2 regions of the Streptomyces daliensis genome follow, and region 1 is predicted to be linked to the other one. Evidence: riboswitches for the same ligand, from Rfam matches in the RefSeq annotation. Region 1 holds a riboswitch; the other holds the start of a gene.
The links. Region 1 has a riboswitch for cobalamin ahead of ACYVOO_RS06405 (CbtB domain-containing protein). Riboswitches for the same ligand answer to the same signal wherever they lie in the genome.
Positions count from the first base shown of each region.

Region 2: linked by a shared signal. The riboswitch ahead of ACYVOO_RS24555 (ABC transporter substrate-binding protein) and the one ahead of ACYVOO_RS06405 (CbtB domain-containing protein) in region 1 are both predicted to bind cobalamin.

Region 1 is NZ_BAAGSO010000029.1:2,690-8,538, forward strand. It holds gene ACYVOO_RS06400 (glycoside hydrolase family 6 protein) at 1-794, opposite strand, end outside; cobalamin riboswitch at 1,224-1,364, shown strand; gene ACYVOO_RS06405 (CbtB domain-containing protein) at 1,397-1,624, shown strand; gene ACYVOO_RS06410 (CbtA family protein) at 1,641-2,552, shown strand; gene ACYVOO_RS06415 (NAD-dependent epimerase/dehydratase family protein) at 2,660-3,661, opposite strand; gene ACYVOO_RS06420 (class F sortase) at 3,756-4,472, opposite strand; gene ACYVOO_RS06425 (hypothetical protein) at 4,469-5,245, opposite strand; gene ACYVOO_RS06430 (HAD-IIA family hydrolase) at 5,399-5,849, opposite strand, start outside.
Region 2 is NZ_BAAGSO010000094.1:468,226-474,074, forward strand. It holds gene ACYVOO_RS24535 (acyl-ACP desaturase) at 34-1,011, opposite strand; gene ACYVOO_RS24540 (phosphoenolpyruvate hydrolase family protein) at 1,389-2,291, opposite strand; gene ACYVOO_RS24545 (Tm-1-like ATP-binding domain-containing protein) at 2,301-3,563, opposite strand; gene ACYVOO_RS24550 (hypothetical protein) at 3,681-3,896, opposite strand; cobalamin riboswitch at 4,093-4,272, shown strand; gene ACYVOO_RS24555 (ABC transporter substrate-binding protein) at 4,317-5,372, shown strand; gene ACYVOO_RS24560 (FecCD family ABC transporter permease) at 5,369-5,849, shown strand, end outside.

The sequences.
Region 1 (5,849 bases):
GTGGTCTGGTAGTTGGAGACGTTCAGCGCGAAGCCGTCCGCCTTGTCGATGCCCGCGCGCCGCAGCGGCTCCACGAGACCGCCCGGATCGCGCACCCAGTCGGGGTTGCCCGCGTCCAGGTACACCTTGGTCTTCGACAGGCCCTTGAGCTTGGTCACGGCCTCGTTCAGCAGCGCGTACCGCTCGTCGTGGAACTCCTGGGGCGTGCAGCCCTCGGCCAGCAGGTGCGGGATCGCGTCCGGTTCGACGATCACCGTGGCCGCGCGGTCCCCGATGCCCTTGACGACCTTGTCGAGCCAGTCGCGGTAGGCGCCCGCGTCCGCCGCGCCGCCCTTCGAGTACTGGCCGCAGTCGCGGTGCGGGAGGTTGTAGAGCACGAGCAGCGCTTCGCGGTCGGCCTTGGCCGCGGCGCTGGTCAGCTTCTCCGTCTGGCCCTGGGGGTCTTCGGTGCCGACCCACTCGGCCACGGGCTGCTTCGCGATCTTGTCGATCAGCGCCGCCTCGTCGGCCTTGTCCGCGCCGCGGTACTCGGCGGCCTGACGCGCGGCGTTGCCCTGCGGGTTGACCCAGTACGGGGCGACGGACCTGGGCCGCTGCCCGGCCTCGCCCGACTTCTCGCCACCCCCGCCGGAACCACCGTCCGACGACGAGAAGCACCCGGCCAGCAGCAGCACAGCCCCCACGGCCGCGCCGCCCGCGACGCACCTCGTACGCGTACGGGTACGCGCACGAGTACGGGCGCCCGTACCCGGATGGGCACTCCCGCTCCTCCCGCCGGCGTAGTTGCCGTACATCCACTCCCCCTCGGCCGCACTGACCGGGAGACACTCCCCCGGCCCCCTGGAACACACCGGACCTGGCCATCGTGTCACAGGGCCACGCGCTGGCCGCGAAACTGTCGTGCAGCTGTTACGGGTGGCCGCCGCGGGCCTCCCGTGCCCCGGACCACGGCCTTACCCGCCCGTCAACTCGGCCTGAAACCAGGGGTGTAGGCCGGATCGTTGCGTGACGGGTCACGCGGGACGTTCTACGGTGACCCCGAGGCCCTGGACCCCGGCCTCGCACGCTCCCCTTCTCCGGGCCCCTTCCTCTCGCAGGCCCGGAGACAGGGACAAGGGTGCCCGGCCGGAGTCCTCCTGAGGGGGGAGTGGATCCCCGCCGGGCACCCCGCACAGGCCGTATTGACAGTGGACATGCCAGGCTGGGACTCTCCGAGCGGTACATATTCATACTGAGGCGACGGTGCGCAGGAACCCGGTGCGATTCCGGGACGGTCCCGCCACTGTGTCCGTGAGGCCGGGGCGCGCGCACGCCGCCCGGGGCCGCACGGGAGTCAGGAACTGACCTGTCGCTTCTCCGCCAACGGGGCGTGGAAACCCCAGGAGGAGGCACGCGGATGTCCCTGCACACCGCTCAACCGACCGCGACCGGTGCGGCCCTTCCCGAGGCCGATGTCACGATCCGCTCGCGCGATTGGCTCATCGCCGCCGCGGCGGCCATCGTCGCGCTGATCGCGCTCTACGCCGTCTTCGTCGACAACGGCAACATCATCTCGGCCACCGGCAGCTATCTGCACGAGTTCTCGCACGACGGCAGGCACCTCTTCGGCGCCCCCTGCCACTGACGGGACGCCTGCGCACATGACACCCGCATCCTCATCACCGGCTTCCCCTTCACCGCCCGTTTCCTCCCCTTCTACGTCTTCTCACCCTTCTCCCGTCTCGTCGGCGTCGGCCCCGTATCCGCTGCTGCCCCTGCTGCGCAGAGGGCTCGCGGCCGGTGGCGTGGCCGGGCTGCTCTCGGGGCTCTTCTCGCTGCTCCTCGCCGAGCCCCTGATGGACAGGGCGATCGGGCTGGAGGAGAAGCGCGCGGCTGCCGAGCACGCCCACGCGCACGGGGGCGGCGGGCAGGCGCACTCGCACGCGGCGGAGGCCGAGGAACTGTTCTCCCGTGGCACCCAGCACTTCGGCCTGGTGGTCACCGCCGTGGTCGTCGGGCTCGCCATCGGCGTCTTCTTCGCCCTGGCGTATGTGCTCGTCCACCGCACCCGCACGCTCCACGACCGCCCCTGGGAGCGGGCGCTGACCCTCGCGGGCGCCGGGTTCCTCGCCCTGTCGCTGCTGCCCGCGCTGCGCTATCCCGCCAATCCGCCCGGCGTCGGCGACAGCGGCACCGTCTCCGAACGGCAGGCGCTGTGGGTCGCCGCGCTCGCCATCGGCGTGCTCGGCATGCTGCTGGCCTGGCAACTGCACGTACGGCTCGGCCGCGCGGGGCACGGCGCTCCGGTGCGCCAGCTCGCCGCGGCTGCCGCCGCGGCCGGCACGCTCGCGGTGCTCTTCCTGCTCCCTGGCAACCCCGACCCCGTGCCGGTGCCCGCGCCGCTGCTGTGGGACTTCCGGGTGCTCTCGCTGGCCTCGCACGTGCTGCTGTGGGCGGCGCTCGGCGTCACCTTCGGCGCGCTGGGGCTGCGCGCGGCACGTGCCGGACAGGGACAGGGTGCGCGGACCTCGCGGACCACGGCGGAGCCCGCCGGGGCGTCCGGGGACGCGTAACGGCACGTCGCACGCGGTGCCGTGGGGCGGTGAGCGGGGTACGTGGCCCGCTCACCGCCCTGCCCCGGCCCGCCCGTCGTCGGGCCCGGCCCGTCGGACGCGGCCCGTCAGGTGCGGGCGGCCAGGACGCGCGCCTCCCGGTCCGGATCCAGCCCGGCCCGCCAGCCGTCCCGCACGGGCGGCGGCCCGTCCAGGCCCCGCAGCCACTCCCACGTCGCCGCCACGGTGTCCGCGACGGGACGGCAGCGCAGCCCTGCGGCCAGCGCCCTGGACACATCGCCCCCGAACAGCGCGTCCCACTGCTCCCCCGGCGGGGCCCAGACGGGCAGCTCGGTCCACGGCTCGACGCCCGCCGCGAGGATGGTCTCCGGAGCGGTCCAGCACAGTTCGGCGCCGGACCCCGTGACGCGTACGCACTCCTCCAGCAGCTCGCCCATGGTGGCGTGGCCCGGCGGGCTCACCAGGTTGTAAGGACCGCTCAGCCGCCGCTCCACCGCGTCGGCCGTCCAGCGGGCGAGGTCGCGCGCGTCGATGTACTGGAGGCCCAGATCCCGCGGTCCCGGAGCCAGTACCGGCCCGCCGCGCGCGATCCGCGCCAGCCACCAGGGCAGCCGCCCGAGGTTCTCGTACGGGCCGAGGACGAGCCCCGCGCGCACCAGCAGCGCCCGGTCGCCGAAGGCGTCCAGCGCGGCCAGTTCCCCGCCGCGCTTGGCCCGCGCGTAGGGCACGTCAGCGCCGTCGTCGCCGTCGTCCGGCGAGGCATCCAGCACGGGTCCGTCCTCGTCCAGTCCCAGCGCGACCGGTGGCGCGTAGACCGAGCGGCTGGAGACGTACACGTACCGGTCCACGCGGTCCGCGAGCAGCCGCGCCGCGTCCCGTACCGCCGACGGGGCCCACGACCAGGTGTCGACGACGGCGTCCCACTCCCCCTCGGCCAGGGTCGTCAGGCCGTCCTCCGTGCCGTGCCGGTCCCCGCGCAGGGCCGTGACGCCGGGCGGGGGCGTGTGGCGTCCCCGGTGGAAGACGGTCACCTCCCAGCCCCGTGACAGCGCCTCCTCGGCGACAGCGCGCCCCACGAACTCCGTACCGCCCAATAACAGAAGTCTCATGCACCGACTTTCCCCTCCCGCGTCCCCTCGCGGAACCGCCGCACGCTCACAGCGCAATCGGGGAAGCGGAGGGCCGAGGTCAGGGAGTCGGGGTTCAGGAGCCGGCGGGGGTGCCGCGCGAACCGGTGAGGTAGGCGGAGACGACGACGTTGGAGGTGTAGGCCCGCCGTTCGTGGTCGAAGGCGCCGCCGCAGGTGAGCAGGCGGAGTTCGGACCGGCCGCGCACGGCGGGCCCGTAGACCTCGCGCGCGTCGAAGTCCTCGTGGCGCACGACCTTCGTCCGCTCGACGGTGAACTCGGCGACGGTGCCGTCCGACCTGGTGACCTCGATCCTCGTGCCCCGGTCGGCGCTGCTGAGCCCGTAGAAGACGGCCTTGTGCCGCTCGGTGTCCACATGCCCGACGATCAGCGAGGCGCCCCGGGCGCCCGGTACGGGTCCGGCGCCGTACCAGCCCGCGAGCCCCGGCCTGCTGTACGGGGGTGCCGCTATGCCGCCGTGCCCTTCGACGCCGCGCGCGATCACGGGGGCGCGGACACCGAGGGCGCCGATGCGCAGCTTCACAGGGCGTGGTGTGCCAGGGAGCGGATCGTGGGCCGCGGGCAGGCGCTGGGTTCCGGCGGCGGCGCCACGGGTGCGGGAGTCGTCGCCGAACACGGCGCCGCTCCGCCCGCCTTCGGTCAGCTCGCGCCCCCACAGCCACAGCCCGAGCAGCAGCACGGCCCAGGCCACGCCCGTGGTGAGCCTGCTCCGGGCCGACGTCCTGGGCTCGCCGTCCGGGGTGTCCGGGGGCAGCTCGGACGCCGGGCTCACGAGTCCGCTTCGGCCGCTCGGTCGGCCGCGCCGCGTGCGTTGCTTGTGTCGGTGCCCGTGTCGGGCGGGAGGGGGCTCGTCGCGGGCCCCGTCGCAGGATGCGCATCCGGTGCGGGCGTGGGCGTGGTGTTCCGGTACTCGGCACGCCGTCGTCGGAGCGCGAGCGCGGCGCCCGCCACCATCAGCGCGGCCCCGGCCGCGAACACCGGCCAGGCCGCCTGGGTGAGCGGTCCGGGGCGCGTGCCCTCGTCCGCCATGGCGCCGCCGCCTGCCCGTACGGGTGCGGAGGGCGAGGGGGGCGGGCCCGGCGCGGGCGCGGCATCGTCGACGGTGACGGAGCCCCTGGCCACCCGGCCCCCGTCGCAGGAGACCGTGACGCCGTGTGCGCCCTGTTCCGCCGAGGCGCTGAGCGTGGCACGCGCGGTGAGTCCGCCGTCGGCGGCGAGCCGCAGGGGCGCGTCGTCGGCGAAGGCGGGGGAACGGGCGAGGCCCGTGTCGTCCCCGCAGCCGTCGACGTGGACATCGACCTCGCCGCCGGGACGTGCCGAGGGCGGGTTGACCAGCGCCGGACCCGGGCGCGAGGCGTGCGGGGCGCTCGGAGCATGCGGGGCGCCCTCGCCGTCCGCGAACGCGGTGCCCTGCGCGAGGCCGAGCGACGTGCCCAGCGCCGCCGTGGCCAGGAGCGCGAGGGCGAGGGGGTGTTGGGCCGCGGTGAGCGTGCGCGTGCGCGGGGTGCCGTCGGCGGCGGGGGTGGACGTGAGGTCGCTCCGCATGGTGAACCTCCGGGTCGGTCACTCCCGACGGTCCCCGCGCCCGCGCCCCTCCGCATCCGGAGAGGCCGCTTACTACTCCGTACGGTGACGTCCGCTCACGCCCTCACGCGGCCCGCGCCGTCCACCGTCCGGCACCTGCCGCCCCGCGTCCGCTCAGACGCGGTCCACCAGGTCGGCGATCGAGTCGACGACGGTCGTCGGGCGGTACGGGAAGGTGTCCACCTCGTCGGGTGCCGTGAGCCCTGTCAGCACGAGGAAGGTCTCCAGGCCCGCCTCCATCCCGGCCCGTACGTCGGTGTCCATGCGGTCGCCGATCATGGCGGAGGTCTCGGAGTGCGCCCCGATGGCGTTCAGCCCGGCGCGCATCATCAGCGGGTTGGGCTTGCCGACGAAGTACGGGTGCCGTCCCGTGGCCTTGGTGATCAGCGCGGCGACGGACCCGGTGGCGGGCAGCGCGCCCTCGGCGGAGGGGCCGGTCTCGTCCGGGTTGGTGGCGATGAAGCGGGCGCCCGCGTTGATGAGGCGGATGGCCTTGGTCAGCGCCTCGAAGCTGTAGGTGCGGGTCTCGCCCAGGACGACGTAGTCCGGCTCGGTGTCGGACAGC
Region 2 (5,849 bases), on a different contig from region 1:
GTGGCGCGTTCGCTGTTCGCCGGACGTGCGGCGCTAACCGCCCTGGCGCGGGTGCGGCGCGCGCCGCGCGATCTCCTCCCGCTCCGCCCACAGTTCGTCGAACCGCCGCGCCTTGGCGTCGAGTCCGGCGGCGTGCGCCGCGATGCGCTGCTGGGCGTGCGTCCCCTCCGCGTCGAGCCCCGTCATGTCGAGCACGCCCAGCGAGCGCAGCAGTGGCGTGACGACCTCGTCGTGGTGGACGCGCAGGTTGTAGATGCCCGCGCGGGCGATCTCCGCGGCCATGCGGGGGAAGCCCGGCGCGTTGCTGCCCGGCATGGCGAAGTTCTCCAGGGTGTCCGCGAAGGCGGCCAGCGCCTGGGCCGGGGCGAGTTCCAGCGCGTCCCGGAAGACCTCGCGGTAGAAGACCATGTGCAGGTTCTCGTCGAGCGCGATACGGCTCAGCAGGCGCACGCAGTCCTCGTCCTCGCTGACCTTCCCGGTGTTGCGGTGCGCGACCCGCGTGGCCAGCTCCTGCACCGTCACATAGGCGATGGCGTGCAGCCCGGAGGGGGTTCCGGGGTCCCACTCGGCGCTCATGTGCTGCATGCGCGTGCGTTCCAGGGCGACCGGGTCCACCGCGCGCGTCGTGTGGAGAAAGCCGCGGATCGCCGTCGCGTGCCGGTCCTCCTCCGCCGTCCAGCGGTACAGCCACTCCCCCCAGGCGCCTTCGCGGCCGATGTTGGCCCCTGCCTGGTGGTGGTAGATGGGGAGGTTGTCCTCGGTGAGGAGGTTGACGATCAGTGCGGTGCGGACGGCGGGCGCCAGGCGGCTCTGCTTGGGCTCCCAGGGCCGGCCGCCCAAGGGCCCGTCGAAGTTCTCCCCCTCGCTCCACGGAACGTACTCGTGGGGAAACCATTCACGTGCCGTCTCCAGATGGCGCTCCAACTGCCGCACCACCGCGGGTTCCAATTCGGCGAGCAGATGCTCAGCCGAACGATTGCCCTTTTCCGTTGCCTGGCGCTTCTCCGTCATGAACGCCACGCTAAATGCCGCCCAGGAAAAGGGAAAGGGCCGCTTACTCCTATCGGCTGACACCGCAACAAATTTCCGGAGCGATAAAGCACCCCGCCCTCACGGGAGTTCCACCGGCCCCCGCATCGCGCGCTCCGCATCACGTCACAGCGTGGTCCACCTACCTGCACCGGTACCCATCATCATATTTTTCCGCACGGAATCCGCACCAGCAGCGGGAATTCGGAGGCAGGGCCGCACAACATACGGAACCAGCCGGTCCGCAGGCTCCGCAGAACACCGCAACCGCCTTTCACGGAATTCAACGCACACCATCCCCGCGAATTGTGAGGAACGGCCGAGAACGGGAAATGCGCGCGCCAAGACCGGCACCTTCATCAGCCCAGTGACAGCGACTTGAAGGCGCGGGCCTGCTCCGTGATGGCGCGTTCGGTGGGGAGTCGTTCCATCGACGAGGCGCCGAAGAAGCCCACGACGCCCGAGGTGTGCTCCAGGACGTAGCGGGCGTCCTCGGGCTCGGCGATCGGGCCGCCGTGGCACAGGACGAGGATGTCCGGGGAGACCCGCTTCGCCGCGTCGTGCATCTCCTGTACGGCGCGGGCCGCCTGGTCGAGCGTCATGGCCGTGGCCGCGCCGATGGAGCCCTTGGTGGTGAGCCCGACGTGGGGCACCAGGACGTCGGCACCCGCCCTGGCCAGCTCGGCTGCCTGATCGGGGTCGAAGGCGTACGGCGCGGTGAGGAGGTCGCGTTCGTGTGCCTGCCGGATCATGTCGATCTCCAGGCCGAAGCCCATGCCGGTCTCCTCCAGGTTGGCCCGGAAGACGCCGTCGTAGAGGCCGACCGTGGGGAAGTTCTGCACCCCGGTGAAGCCCATGGCCTTGAGCTGGTCGAGGAAGTGCCCCATGACGCGGAAGGGGTCGGAGCCGCACACGCCCGCGAGCACCGGTGTGTCCCGTACGACGGGCAGCACCTCGCCGGCCATGTCCACGACGATGGCGTTGGCGTCCCCGTAGGGCAGGAGCCCGGCGAGCGAGCCGCGGCCCGCCATGCGGTAGCGGCCCGAGTTGTAGATGATGAGCAGGTCGGCGCCGCCCGCCTCGGCGCACTTGGCGGACAGGCCCGTGCCCGCTCCCGCGCCGATCACCGGCCGTCCGGCGTCCGCCTGGGCACGCAGGCGTGCGAGGGCCTCGGTACGGTCCATCTCTCGTCTCTCCGTTCGCTCGGTGGCGGTGGCGGTGGCAGTGGTGGTGGTCGTGCTGGTGACCGTGGTGGCGGGCATGACCACCCGTCAGACGGCGGGGGTGCCCGCCGGAACGTGGTCGCGTCGCACGATCAGCTCGTGCAGATGGTCGGCGGCGGCCGTCGCGAAGACGGCGTCGTTGAGGTGTGCGTCCACTACGTGCAGGCGGACCGCGGTGCCCTCCACCGCCGCGCGCAGTGCGTCGAGGCACGCGCCGTCCGCCGTCCGGTCCTCGAACGGGCCGTCCGGCGCGTCCACCGCCGACACCCCGCGCAGCGGCCAGAAGACGGAGACGGGCCCCTTCGCCGCGCCGAGCTTCGTGCCCAGTGCCGTGCCGAGGGCCGCCATCTCCTCCGTACTGGTCCGCATGAGGGTGACGGTGGGGTTGTGGACGAGCAGGCGCCGCGCGGCGAAACGCTCGGGAACGGTTGCCTCGGGGCCGAAGTTGACCATGTCCAGAGCGCCCGGTGCGACGACCTGCGGGAGCGCGGCGGCGCCCGCCGCCGTGAGCCGGTCGGGGCCCGCGCTGAGCACACCGCCGACGAGGTCGTCGGCCAGTTCGGTCGTCGTCAGGTCCAGCACACCGTCCAGTTGGCCGTCGGCGGCGAGCCTCTCCAGGGCCCGGCCGCCCACGCCCGTGGCGTGGAAGACCAGCACCTCGTAGCCGAGTTCCTCCAGGCGTCCCCGTGCCGCGTCCACCGCGGGCGTGGTGACGCCGAACATCGTCGCGCCGATGACCTTGCGCCCCCGCGGTCCGGGCTCCGCCACGGCGCGTGCCCTGTGCGCGGCCATACCGGCGGCCGCGGCTGCCGCGTTGCCGAGTACGAGCCGCGAGACGGAGTTGATCCCGGCGATGTCCACCACGCTGTGCATCAGCGTGACATCGCCGCTGCCCACGTACGGGCCCACGTCCCCGCCCGCCATGGTGCTCACCAGCAGCTTGGGCACCCCGACGGGGAGCGCGCGCATCGCGCGGGCCGCGATGAACGAGCCGCCGCTGCCGCCGACCGCCAGCAGTGCGTGCAGGCGGCCCGCCTCGTACAGGTCCCGCACGACGTGCTCTGCGCCCTCCGCCATGGCCGTCACCGCCGTGTTGCGGTCTCCCGCCGCGCGCAGTCGCTCCAAGTCGTGTCCCGCGGCGCGTGCGACGGCCTCGCCCGACACGTCGGCGGCCGGTGTGCCCGGCGGGACGCGTCGCACCCCGGCGTCGACGAGTACCACCTCGCAGCCTAGCTCCCGTAACCGCGCGCTCAGCCAGGCGTACTCCGCGCCCTTGGTGTCCAGGGTCCCGACCAGTACCACCGTCGCCATCCCGGCGCTCCTTCGCTCGACGATGATCCGATCCTGGGTGGTGCGACGGTGGCAGGTAAAGACCGGGGTACGGACGCGGACGGGCGAGGCGCGCGGGAGCGGCCTCTCAGCGGCCCCTCAGAGTGTGGTGGGGCCCCGGCGCTGGAGCGCGTCGTGGGGTGTCACCTGGTACGGGCGCAGGGTGTGGGCGCCGGGGCGCGGGCGGTTCAGGTCGCGGTGCGGGTGGCCCGTGCCGGAGCGGACGCGTGCGGGGTGCGCGATCCTTCTGACGGCGCGCAGGGCGACTCTGCGCAGGGCTGCGGTGGTCGGCGTGCGGCGGGTACGGGTGCGCATGGTGCCTCCCTCTGCTCGGTGAGCCGCGTGTGCCGCGGCTGGCCCTTGGGACTCGGTGGCGCTTCTACCCGACGCGTAAGGCGTCAACCGCCCTCGATGTCCTGACGGCCCGGCGCACCGCTCCTCCGTCCCCTGGCCCGCGTCCCGTCCTCGCAGCTCAGCGCACCGTCCGCCGGGCGAACCGCCCAGGTCCGTGTGATAGCTTGCCGACGCCAGTCGAACCCCTGATGGGGTCAGGGAATCCGGTGCGAACCCGGAACTGACGCGCAGCGGTGAGGGACAGGGCGGGCGAGCAGAGGCCACTGGAGGAGTCCGGGAAGGCGCTCGGCCCGTGGGAGTCCCGAGTCCGAAGACCTGCTGGCGGTCCGCCCCGGCACCGGGGCGGAAGGACGCCGGGCCTCGCGACTGGGCCTCTGACGGATGGGAACTGTGGTGGCGACCTCACGCCGTACCCGCATCGCGGCCGTACTCCTCACCTCTCTGATGGCGCTGACGGCCGCCTGCGGCACAAAGGGCTCCGGGGGCGAGGGTTCCGGGAAGTCCGCGGCGTCCGGGGGCTATCCGCGCACGCTGGAGAACTGCGGCGAGAAGGTCACCGTCGACTCCCCGCCCCGGCGGGCCGTCTCGCTGAACCAGGGCACGACGGAGATCCTGCTCTCCCTCGGCCTCGCCGACCGCATGGCGGGCACCGCGACCTGGACCGACCCCGTCGCCAGGGGCCTGGGCGAGGAGAACGCCAAGGTCGAGCGGCTCGCGGACAACGCGCCCTCCTTTGAACGGGTGCTGGAGGAGGAACCGGACTTCGTGGCGGCATCCTTCGAGTCGACGCTCGGCAAGGGCGGGGTGGCCCCGCGCGGGGACTTCGAGAAGCTGGGCGTGCCGACGTACCTCTCCCCCACCGACTGCGCCAAGGAGAACGGCGGGAGCGGCGACGGCGAGCGCGCGAGGCCGCTGCGCATGGACGACGTCTACGGCGAGGTCAGGGACCTGGCCGAGGCGTTCGGCGTGGAGAAGCGCGGCGAGAAGCTGATCGCGGAGCTGAAGGCGCGCACCGCGAAGGCGACGGAGGACGTCGAAGCGTCGGACACCCGGCTGATGTACTGGTTCGCCAACTCCGAGTCGCCGTATCTGGCCGGGTGCTGCGGTGCGCCGGGCATCATCACGCGCGCCGTCGGCGCGGAGAACGTCTTCGACGACACACACGACGAGTGGCCGCAGATCAACTGGGAGCGGGTCGCGGACCGCGATCCCGACGTGATCGTCCTCGGCGATCTGAGCCGGAAGAGCCAGACGGCCGAGACCGCCGCTGCGAAGATCAAGTGGCTGGAGTCCAACCCGGTCACCCGCCATATGAAGGCCGTGGAGAAGAAGCGGTATGTGCTGCTGAGCGGCGCCGCGATGAATCCGTCGATCCGCACGGTCGAGGGGATCGAGAAGGTCGCGAAGGGCCTGCGGACGTTCGGTCTCGCCGGTTGAGTACGCCGCGCGAACGCACACCCGCCACGCCCGACGCGCCCGCCGCGCCCGCACCGGCCGCACGGGACGGCGCCGACGGTCCGACACCCGCCGCGCGCCTACGTGCCGCGCGGGCGTGGAGCGCGCGGGCCGCGCGCACCGGGACCGGCGCGGCGGTGCTGTGGGCCGCGGGGGTGCTGCTGCTCGCGCTGTCCGTGGCGGTGGCCATCACCATCGGGCCCGCGGCACTGCGCGTCGGCGACGTGTGGCGGGTGGTGGCCGAGCGCCTCGGGGGTGCCGAGGCCGGGCTGACGCCGATCCGCGAGGGCATCGTGTGGGAGCTGCGGCTGCCGCGCACCCTGCTCGCGGCGGTGTGCGGTGCGGGCCTGGGGGTGTGCGGCGCCGTGCTTCAGTCGCTGCTGCGCAACCCGCTGGCCGACCCGTTCGTCCTCGGTGTGTCCTCGGGCGCCTCGACCGGTGCGGTGGCCGTGGCGGTAC